3 regions of the Escherichia fergusonii ATCC 35469 genome follow, and region 1 is predicted to be linked to each of the others. Evidence: predicted binding sites of a transcription regulator. Region 1 holds the regulator's gene; each other region holds the start of a gene.
The links. Region 1 encodes PhoB, which activates phosphate uptake and scavenging genes when phosphate is short. Its sites were predicted from a motif close to CTGTCATAAAACTGNCNNAT; they were not measured.

Region 2: the regulator PhoB is predicted to act here: its motif matches at 1,238-1,257, upstream of pstS (phosphate ABC transporter substrate-binding protein PstS).
Region 3: the regulator PhoB is predicted to act here: its motif matches at 2,266-2,285, upstream of uvrB (excinuclease ABC subunit UvrB).

What each region holds. Positions count from the first base shown of each region.
Region 1 covers NC_011740.1:2,696,425-2,699,712, reverse strand. The annotation lists gene sbcC (exonuclease subunit SbcC) at 1-221, opposite strand, end outside; gene sbcD (exonuclease subunit SbcD) at 218-1,420, opposite strand; gene phoB (phosphate response regulator transcription factor PhoB) at 1,608-2,297, shown strand; gene phoR (phosphate regulon sensor histidine kinase PhoR) at 2,356-3,288, shown strand, end outside.
Region 2 covers NC_011740.1:4,130,500-4,133,787, forward strand. The annotation lists gene pstC (phosphate ABC transporter permease PstC) at 1-25, opposite strand, end outside; gene pstS (phosphate ABC transporter substrate-binding protein PstS) at 111-1,151, opposite strand; gene glmS (glutamine--fructose-6-phosphate transaminase (isomerizing)) at 1,422-3,251, opposite strand.
Region 3 covers NC_011740.1:2,389,040-2,392,327, forward strand. The annotation lists gene uvrB (excinuclease ABC subunit UvrB) at 14-2,035, opposite strand; gene bioD (dethiobiotin synthase) at 2,608-3,288, opposite strand, start outside; gene bioC (malonyl-ACP O-methyltransferase BioC) at 3,284-3,288, opposite strand, start outside.

The DNA of each region.
Region 1 (3,288 bases):
CGGGTCATCAGGTCATTTTGTGATTGTGAAACGTTGGAAAGGCGTGGAGTTTCGTGATAAAGGGCCAGGCAAATTGCATCTAATAATGTCGTTTTACCGGCTCCCGTTGGGCCGGTAATGGCAAACAGTCCGTTGCTGGCAAACGGTTCTGTGGTGAAATCAATCTTCCATTCGCCTTTCAGAGAGTTCAGGTTTTTCAGGCGCAGGCTGAGGATTTTCATGCTTCGTGATCTCCTGCAAGGGTCTGCAACGTCGTGGCGAAAAGATGTTGCATACGCGCATGTTGCGACTCGTCCAGTTCTTCCAGTGCCAGGCGACGATTAAAAACTTCCTCGACGCTTAATTCATTGAGTGTTTCGCGTTTCTCGCTCGCTATAATCCGTTCACGCTGCTCGCGACTGCGACGCACCAGTAACACTTCTACCGGCAGTGACTCGGTTAAAGTCTGGATTTTCCTCTGCATATCATGCAGATAGTCATCAGTCGTGATTTCGATATCCAGCCATACTGGCGTCTGCAGTTCGGTATCACGCCATTGTTCAAGCTGTTCAGTAATTGCAGCCAGATCACCTTTCAATACGGCCAGTGGCTGAGTCATTGGCACGGGCAGCGCTTCGACACTGTGTAATTTGCCTTCTGCAAAGCTCACCAGATGTACGCTTTTAGTTTTGCCACACTCATCAAAACTCAGCGGGATGGGGGAACCGCAATAGCGAATATGTTCCTGTCCGCCAACAATTTGCGCCCGGTGAATATGCCCAAGGGCGATGTAATCTACAGGTGGGAAGTTTTGTGCCGGAAATGCATCCAGCGTGCCGATATAAATGTCACGTACAGCGTCACTTTTACTGGCACCCACGGTGGTAAGGTGTCCGGTAGCAATAATCGGCAGTTGCTGATCACCGCGCAGGTTGCAGGCTTCCGTATATTGTTGTTGGTAGTAGTCCGTGATTGTGGCCAGCAGATGTTGCTGTTTTTCACTGCCTGACAGCCCTGCCTGGCTGGTCACGATGTCGCGTGGACGTAAAAACGGAATGGGGCACAGAACAGCACCCGGAGTGCCGTCACGCCGTTTCAGCAGCTGTGGGCGTAGGTTGGCACTGGCGACAACGGTCGTATTAAGAAAGGCGAGAATATCTCGTGATTCATTCAGTGTGGCGACCGAGTCGTGATTTCCTGCCAGTACCACCAGATGACACCCCGTTTGCTGTAAATTGACCACGAAGCGGTTGTACAGTTCGCGGGCATAACTTGGTGGTGATCCGGTATCGAAAATATCTCCGGCAACAATTATCGCATCCACCTGATGAGTTTGTGCCGTTGTGAGCAGCCAGTCGAGAAATGCCTGATGCTCCGCGGCGCGGCTCTTGCTGTAAAAATTCTGGCCCAGATGCCAGTCTGAAGTGTGGAGGATGCGCATAACAGTTTCCTGGCGAAAAAACGTGAAGGCGATTATACCCATAGACAGGCATTAATTTCTGTTTTATGACCTCTACAAATCAATAACCTGTACGAAACATCGACGATCTTTTCATAAATCTGTCATAAAACTGACGCATAATACCGCCGCATTGATAACGTGTAATTTATCTATAACAGGGCTAATCATGGCGAGACGTATTCTGGTTGTAGAAGATGAAGCTCCAATTCGAGAAATGGTCTGCTTCGTGCTCGAGCAAAATGGCTTTCAGCCAGTAGAAGCCGAAGATTATGACAGTGCTGTGAACCAACTTAATGAACCCTGGCCGGATCTCATTCTTCTGGACTGGATGTTGCCAGGCGGCTCTGGTCTGCAATTTATTAAACATCTCAAACGGGAAGCGCTTACCCGGGATATTCCGGTTGTGATGCTGACGGCGAGAGGCGAAGAAGAAGATCGTGTACGCGGCCTTGAAACAGGCGCGGATGACTATATTACCAAACCGTTTTCCCCGAAAGAGCTGGTGGCGCGTATTAAGGCCGTTATGCGCCGTATTTCGCCTATGGCAGTTGAAGAAGTTATTGAAATGCAAGGGCTAAGTCTTGATCCAACCTCACATCGGGTCATGACGGGCGAAACACCGCTGGATATGGGGCCTACCGAATTTAAATTACTGCACTTTTTTATGACGCATCCTGAACGCGTCTACAGTCGCGAGCAGTTGCTAAATCATGTCTGGGGAACGAATGTGTATGTGGAAGACCGTACAGTCGATGTCCACATTCGTCGCTTGCGTAAAGCGCTGGAACCAAGCGGGCATGACCGCATGGTGCAGACAGTGCGAGGAACAGGGTATCGTTTTTCGACCCGCTTTTGACGCCTCACCCGCCGTAATGGCGGGTGAGGCTTTCTATAGAGTAAATGGAGTATGACGCGTGCTTGAACGGCTGTCATGGAAAAGGCTGGTTCTGGAACTGATACTTTGCTGTATCCCTGCCTTTATCCTGAGTATTTTTTTTGGTCATCTGCCCTGGTTTTTGCTGGCATCAGTCACAGGATTGCTTATCTGGCATTTCTGGAACTTACTACGCCTCTCCTGGTGGCTTTGGGTAGACAGAAGTATGACGCCACCACCAGGGCGCGGGAGCTGGGAGCCATTGCTGTATGGCATCCATCAAATGCAATTACGCAATAAAAAACGCCGCCGTGAATTGGGTAATTTAATCAAACGTTTTCGAAGTGGCGCAGAGTCTCTGCCAGATGCCGTTATTCTGACGACCGAAGAAGGGGGGATTTTCTGGTGTAACGGCCTTGCTCAGCAGTTGTTGGGGCTACGCTGGCCTGATGACAGTGGCCAGAACATCCTCAACTTATTGCGCTACCCGGAGTTTGCCCATTATCTAAAAAGCCGCGATTTTTCACGACCAATTAATTTGGTATTGAACAATGGTCGTCATCTTGAGATTCGCGTGATGCCTTATACTGATCGGCAACTGCTGATGGTGGCGCGAGATGTTACTCAAATGCACCAGCTTGAAGGAGCCAGACGGAACTTTTTTGCTAACGTAAGCCATGAGCTGCGCACGCCGCTTACGGTCTTACAAGGCTATCTGGAAATGATGCATGAACAGCCGCTGGAAGGTGCGACGCGAGAAAAAGCGCTTCATACTATGCGTGAACAAACACACCGTATGGAAGGCTTGGTGAAACAGCTGCTTACGCTGTCAAAAATTGAAGCTGCCCCGGTGCTGGCACTGAATGAACAAGTCGATGTGCCGATGATGCTACGAGTAGTGGAGCGGGAAGCTCAAACACTGAGCCAGAATAAACACAAAATTACATTTGATATCGACAATCAAATTAAAGTG
Region 2 (3,288 bases), 1.4 Mb from region 1:
TAAAAGCAGGCTTGGTTGCAGCCATAAGTTACTCTTCAGTTAAACGCGTTTACAAAGTCATTTTGTAATGCCGGATAAGCCGTTAATGCCTTATCCGGCCTGGAGTTTTATTAGTACAGCGGCTTGCCGCTACTGTCTTTAATATTGGTCTTCCACGCAGCGCGAACCTGTTCAACTACGCTATCCGGCAGGCTGGCGTAATCCAGGTCGTTCGCCTGTTTAGCCCCGGTTTTATACGCCCAGTCGAAGAATTTCAGCACTTCTGTGCCCTGCTCTGGTTTCTTCTGATCTTTGTGGACAAGAATGAACGTGGTAGAGGTAATAGGCCACGCATCTTCGCCTTTCTGGTTGGTCAGATCCTGAGCGAATGTTTTGCTCCAGTCTGCGCCTTTTGCCGCATTGGCAAAGTTTTCTTCGGTCGGCGAAACAGGTTTACCATCAGCGGAGATCAGTTTGGTGTACGCCAGGTTGTTCTGCTTAGCGTAAGCATATTCAACATAACCAATTGCACCCGGCAGACGCTGAACGAACGCGGCGATACCGTCGTTTCCTTTACCACCCAGACCAATCGGCCATTTTACGGTAGAGCCAGTACCGACGTTGTTTTTCCACTCTTCGTTCACTTTCGCCAGATAGCTGGTGAAGACAAAGGATGTCCCGGAGCCATCTGCACGGCGCACTACAGCAATGTTCTGTGAAGGCAGTTTCAGACCCGGATTCAGTTTGGCGATGGCTTCATCATCCCACTTTTTGATTTTGCCCAGGTAGATGTCGCCAAGGGTTTTACCATCCAGCACCAGTTCGCCAGATTTTAGCCCCGGAATGTTAACCGCCAGCACCACGCCGCCAATTACGGTCGGGAACTGGAACAGACCTTCCTGAGCCAGTTTTTCGTCAGACAGCGGCGCGTCAGAGGCACCAAAATCAACGGTATTGGCGATAATCTGTTTTACGCCGCCGGAAGAACCGATACCCTGGTAGTTAACTTTATTACCGGTTTCTTTCTGGTAAGTGTCAGCCCATTTGGCATACACCGGCGCAGGGAAGGTTGCACCTGCACCTGTCAGGCTTGCTTCTGCAAACACAGAGAAAGCGCTCATCGATAAGGTCGCGGCGACAAAAGTTGCGACGGTGGTACGCATAACTTTCATAATGTCTCCTGGGAGGATTCATAAAGCATTGTTTGTTGGCTACGAGAAGCAAAATAGGACAAACAGGTGACAGTTATATGTAAGGTTTATGACAGTTTTATGACAGAGAAGAAAAGTCTTTTTATATAGCTAAAAATCAATAAGTTAGCAGCGAGAGTGACAGCAATTTGGCAGAAAAATTTTCTTTCTGTGACAGTTAAAAAATAGCTAAAGATGAGACGATAAGTGAGGGAATAGAAAAATGCCCTGCGAAAGCAGGGCATCTGTGTATTACTCAACCGTAACCGATTTTGCCAGGTTACGTGGCTGGTCAACGTCAGTGCCTTTGATCAGCGCGACGTGGTACGCCAGTAACTGCAACGGAACGGTGTAGAAGATCGGTGCAATCACCTCTTCCACATGCGGCATCTCGATGATGTGCATATTATCGCTACCGACAAAACCAGCATCCTGATCGGCAAAGACATACAACTGACCGCCACGCGCACGAACTTCTTCAATGTTGGATTTCAGTTTTTCCAGCAATTCGTTGTTCGGTGCAACGACGATAACTGGCATATCGGCATCAATCAGCGCCAGCGGACCGTGTTTCAGTTCGCCTGCAGCGTAGGCTTCAGCGTGAATGTAAGAGATCTCTTTCAGCTTCAATGCGCCTTCCAGCGCGATTGGGTACTGATCGCCACGGCCCAGGAACAGCGCGTGATGTTTGTCAGAGAAATCTTCTGCCAGTGCTTCAATGCGTTTGTCCTGAGACAGCATCTGCTCAATACGGCTCGGCAGCGCCTGCAGACCATGCACGATGTCATGCTCAATGGAGGCATCCAGACCTTTCAGGCGAGACAGCTTCGCCACCAGCATCAACAGCACAGTTAACTGGGTGGTGAATGCTTTAGTAGACGCCACGCCGATTTCCGTACCGGCGTTGGTCATCAGCGCCAGATCGGATTCGCGTACCAGAGAAGAACCCGGAACGTTACAGATAGCCAGCGAACCAAGGTAACCCAGATCTTTCGACAGACGCAGGCCCGCCAGGGTATCCGCGGTTTCGCCAGACTGCGACAGAGTGATCATCAAGCTATTGCGACGCACAGCAGATTTGCGATAGCGGAATTCAGAGGCGATTTCAACGTCGCACGGAATGCCTGCCAGCGATTCAAACCAGTAACGGGAAACCATACCGGAGTTGTAAGAAGTACCGCAGGCGAGGATCTGAATATGCTCAACCTTCGACAGCAGTTCGTCAGCGTTCGGCCCCAGCTCGCTTAGGTCCACCTGGCCGTGGCTGATACGCCCGGTAAGGGTGTTTTTGATCGCGTTCGGCTGTTCATAAATCTCTTTCTGCATGTAGTGGCGGTAAATACCTTTATCGCCCGCGTCATATTGCAGATTGGATTCGATATCCTGACGTTTTACTTCCGCACCAGTTTTATCGAAGATGGTTACCGAACGGCGAGTCACTTCGGCAATATCGCCCTCTTCGAGGAAGATAAAGCGACGGGTCACTGGCAACAGCGCCAACTGGTCAGAAGCGATAAAGTTTTCGCCCATACCCAGGCCAATCACCAGCGGGCTACCAGAACGTGCCGCCAGCAGAGTATCCGGGTGACGGGTATCCATAATTACCGTGCCATAAGCGCCACGCAGCTGCGGAATAGCGCGCAGAACAGCCTCACGCAGAGTACCGCCTTGTTTCAGCTCCCAGTTCACCAGATGTGCAATCACTTCGGTGTCGGTTTCAGAAACGAAGGTATAGCCACGCGCTTTTAACTCTTCACGCAGCGGTTCATGGTTTTCGATGATGCCGTTATGCACCACCACAATGTGTTCAGAAACATGCGGATGCGCGTTAGCTTCTGAAGGTTCACCGTGGGTCGCCCAGCGAGTGTGAGCAATACCGGTGCCGCCATGCAGAGGATGTTCTTCCGCTGCCTGAGCCAGCATCTGGACTTTACCGAGGCGACGCAGACGGGTCATATGACCTTCTGCATCTACAACCGCCAGACCGGCAGAGTCATATCCGCGGTATTCCAGACGACGTAAACCTTCAAGAAGGATTTCTGCTACATCACGTTGCGCGATCGCGCCAACAATTCCACACATAGTTTTTGATTCCGATTTATATCGTTGTCGGTCAACC
Region 3 (3,288 bases), 310 kb from region 1:
CTTCGTCATCTTGTCACGAAGCCGCAATGAACAGCTCACGCAGCTGATGCAACTGGTCACGAATTTGCGCCGCTTCTTCGAACTCCAGATTTTGCGCGTGTTGCATCATCAGCCCTTCCAGTTCATGGATTTTCTGCTGCAACGCCTTCGGCGACATATCCATCGGCACATTATCCGGCTCAACAATCGGTCGCGATTTTCCTCTGCCCTTCGCTTTGGTTTTAGCAATGTTCTGCCCCAGCGCCAGGATATCGACCACTTTCTTGTTCAAGCCTTGCGGCGTAATGCCGTGTTCCTCGTTGTACTTCTGCTGTTTCTCGCGGCGACGTTCGGTTTCGCCAATTGCTTTTGCCATTGACGGGGTGATCTTATCGCCGTAGAGAATCGCTTTACCATTGACGTTACGTGCCGCACGACCAATGGTCTGGATCAACGAACGTTCAGAACGCAGGAAGCCTTCTTTGTCGGCGTCGAGGATCGCCACCAGCGAAACTTCCGGCATATCCAGACCTTCGCGCAGTAAGTTGATCCCTACCAGCACGTCGAACTCACCCAGACGCAAGTCGCGGATGATTTCCATGCGCTCGACGGTATCGATATCTGAGTGAAGATAACGTACACGCTCACCGTGTTCTTCGAGATATTCCGTAAGATCTTCCGCCATTCGCTTGGTCAGTGTTGTGACCAGCACGCGTTCGTTAATTGCCGCTCGCTGGCGAATCTCCGAAAGAAGATCATCAACCTGTGTTGCCACCGGTCGCACTTCGATAATCGGATCAAGCAATCCGGTTGGACGCACGACCTGATCCACCACATCACCACCGGATTTTTCCAGCTCGTAATTACCCGGCGTCGCCGAAACATAGATGGTTTGCGGCGCTAATGCTTCGAACTCTTCAAACTTCAGCGGACGGTTATCCAGCGCCGATGGCAGGCGGAAGCCGTACTCCACCAGTGTCTCTTTACGCGCCCGGTCACCGCGATACATGCCGCCAATTTGTGGAATGGTGACGTGAGATTCATCGACGACCAACAGCCCATCGGCAGGCAGGTAATCAAACAGTGTCGGCGGTGGCTCACCTGGTCCACGGCCGGAGAGGAAGCGCGAGTAGTTTTCAATCCCCGAGCAATATCCCAGTTCGTTCATCATCTCCAGATCAAACTGGGTACGCTGAGTCAGCCGCTGCTCTTCCAGCAGTTTGTTGTTCTCCAACAGCACTTTGCGTCTGGCGGCCAGTTCTTCTTTAATTTCTTCCATCGCCTGCACAATGCGCTCGCGCGGCGTAACGTAGTGCGTTTTCGGGTAGATGGTAAAACGTGGAATGGTGGAAACAATCTGCCCGGTTAGCGGATCAAATAACGACAATCGTTCCACTTCCTCGTCAAACAGTTCCACGCGAAGTGCAATGTCATCCGATTCTGCCGGGAAGATATCAATCACCTCGCCACGAACGCGGAAAGTACCGCGCTGGAATGCTTGATCATTCCGGGTGTATTGCAGCTCCGCCAGGCGGCGCAGGATCGCGCGCTGATCGATAATCATACCGACCGTAAGATGGAGCATCATCTTGAGATATAAATCAGGATCGCCCAGACCATAAATCGCGGAAACCGACGCCACCACAACCACATCACGCCGCTCCAGCATCGCTTTGGTGGCGGACAAACGCATCTGCTCGATATGTTCGTTTACCGAGGCATCTTTCTCAATGAAGGTGTCGGAACTCGGTACATAGGCTTCCGGCTGATAGTAGTCGTAGTAGGAGACGAAATACTCCACCGCGTTTTCCGGGAAGAACTCTTTCATTTCGCCGTACAGTTGGGCCGCCAGCGTTTTGTTGGGCGCAAGTACCATGGTTGGGCGCTGAAGGTCAGCAATGACATTGGCAATGGTGAAGGTTTTCCCGGAACCCGTCACGCCAAGTAACGTCTGGTGCGCCAGACCATCTTCCAGCCCCTCTTCGAGACGTCGAATCGCCTCGGGCTGATCGCCAGAAGGTTTAAAAGCGGAATTCAGTTTGAACGGTTTACTCATGAGTCGCTACCTGAAGGAGTTGGGCGGGCAGGTATGTAATTTTACTCGTCATGGTTAATAATGCCAGTAAAAAAGACTGGATAAAATTCCAGTAGCGCACAACAATATTTGTGTTACATCGCAGCCCTATGACATTTACCCAAGACTAATTTCATCTCTGGCAAGATATTATGCTAATTCACAATGGTTATCCCCAAAGCAAAGACTTTCTTAACATTTGTCAAGCCGATTGATGAAGGTTTTATGGCAGTCAGCGACTCTTTTCCTGGAGCCATTGCTTTTATCTAACCAACTGTAAATAAAACAATATTTTTTGGAGACGTCTTTCGCAGCAATTTAGCTGCAAGCCGCGTGTTCTCTCGCTTGCCTGACGTTTTCTAACTCTAATGCACATGGTTATCCACAGGAATGGTGGATAACTGCTTCCAGCCCATATGGCTTGCCGCCTGCACTATTCCCCCACAAATCTCATGTTGTGGGGGTAAAAAAAATTTCTCTGTTTTTTTCGATTTCAATTGCTTAAACAAACACCAGGAAATTACGCGATCCCGCTCGCAAATTGGTCAATTTTATTACTGGCTTAACAAGGCAAGATTTATGTACTTTCCGGTTGCCGCATTTTCTGGATTTTCTGCAAGCCAGGGAATTTCCCCCAGCAGCGGTGCGGGAATCATGCGGGTGAGCGTGGCCATATATTCAGCGTGACGTTTTCCTGGAGGCGTGACATCGTTCGCCACCCAACCCGCCAGAGTCAGTCCGGCGTGTTGTATTGCCTGTGCAGTCAACATCGCGTGATTAATACAGCCGAGTTTCACGCCAACTACCAGTATCACCGGCAGTTGTTCCTGTGTTACCCAATCTGCAAAAGTGAAAGTGTCAGAAAGCGGCGTAAACCAGCCGCCCGCGCCTTCCACTAACACCCAGTCAGCCTGTTGTTCAAGCGCGCGTAATCCAGCGCTCATTACCGATGATTCTATCGGCCTGCCCTCTAGCGCGCTAATGATGTGCGGCGAAGTGGGTTCTGCAAAGGTGTAAGGATTTACCATTACGTAATCCAGCAGCAGGCTGCTGTTGCGCTGTAACGCCAGCGCGTCGCTGTTGCGTAAGCCTTCCGCGTTCATTTCACTGCCTGAAGCCACCGGTTTATACCCTGCCGTCCGGTAGCCTGCGGCTTTTGCGGCCTGTAACAGGGCACCACTGGCGACGGTTTTCCCCACTTCGGTGTCCGTTCCGGTGACAAAATAACGTTTACT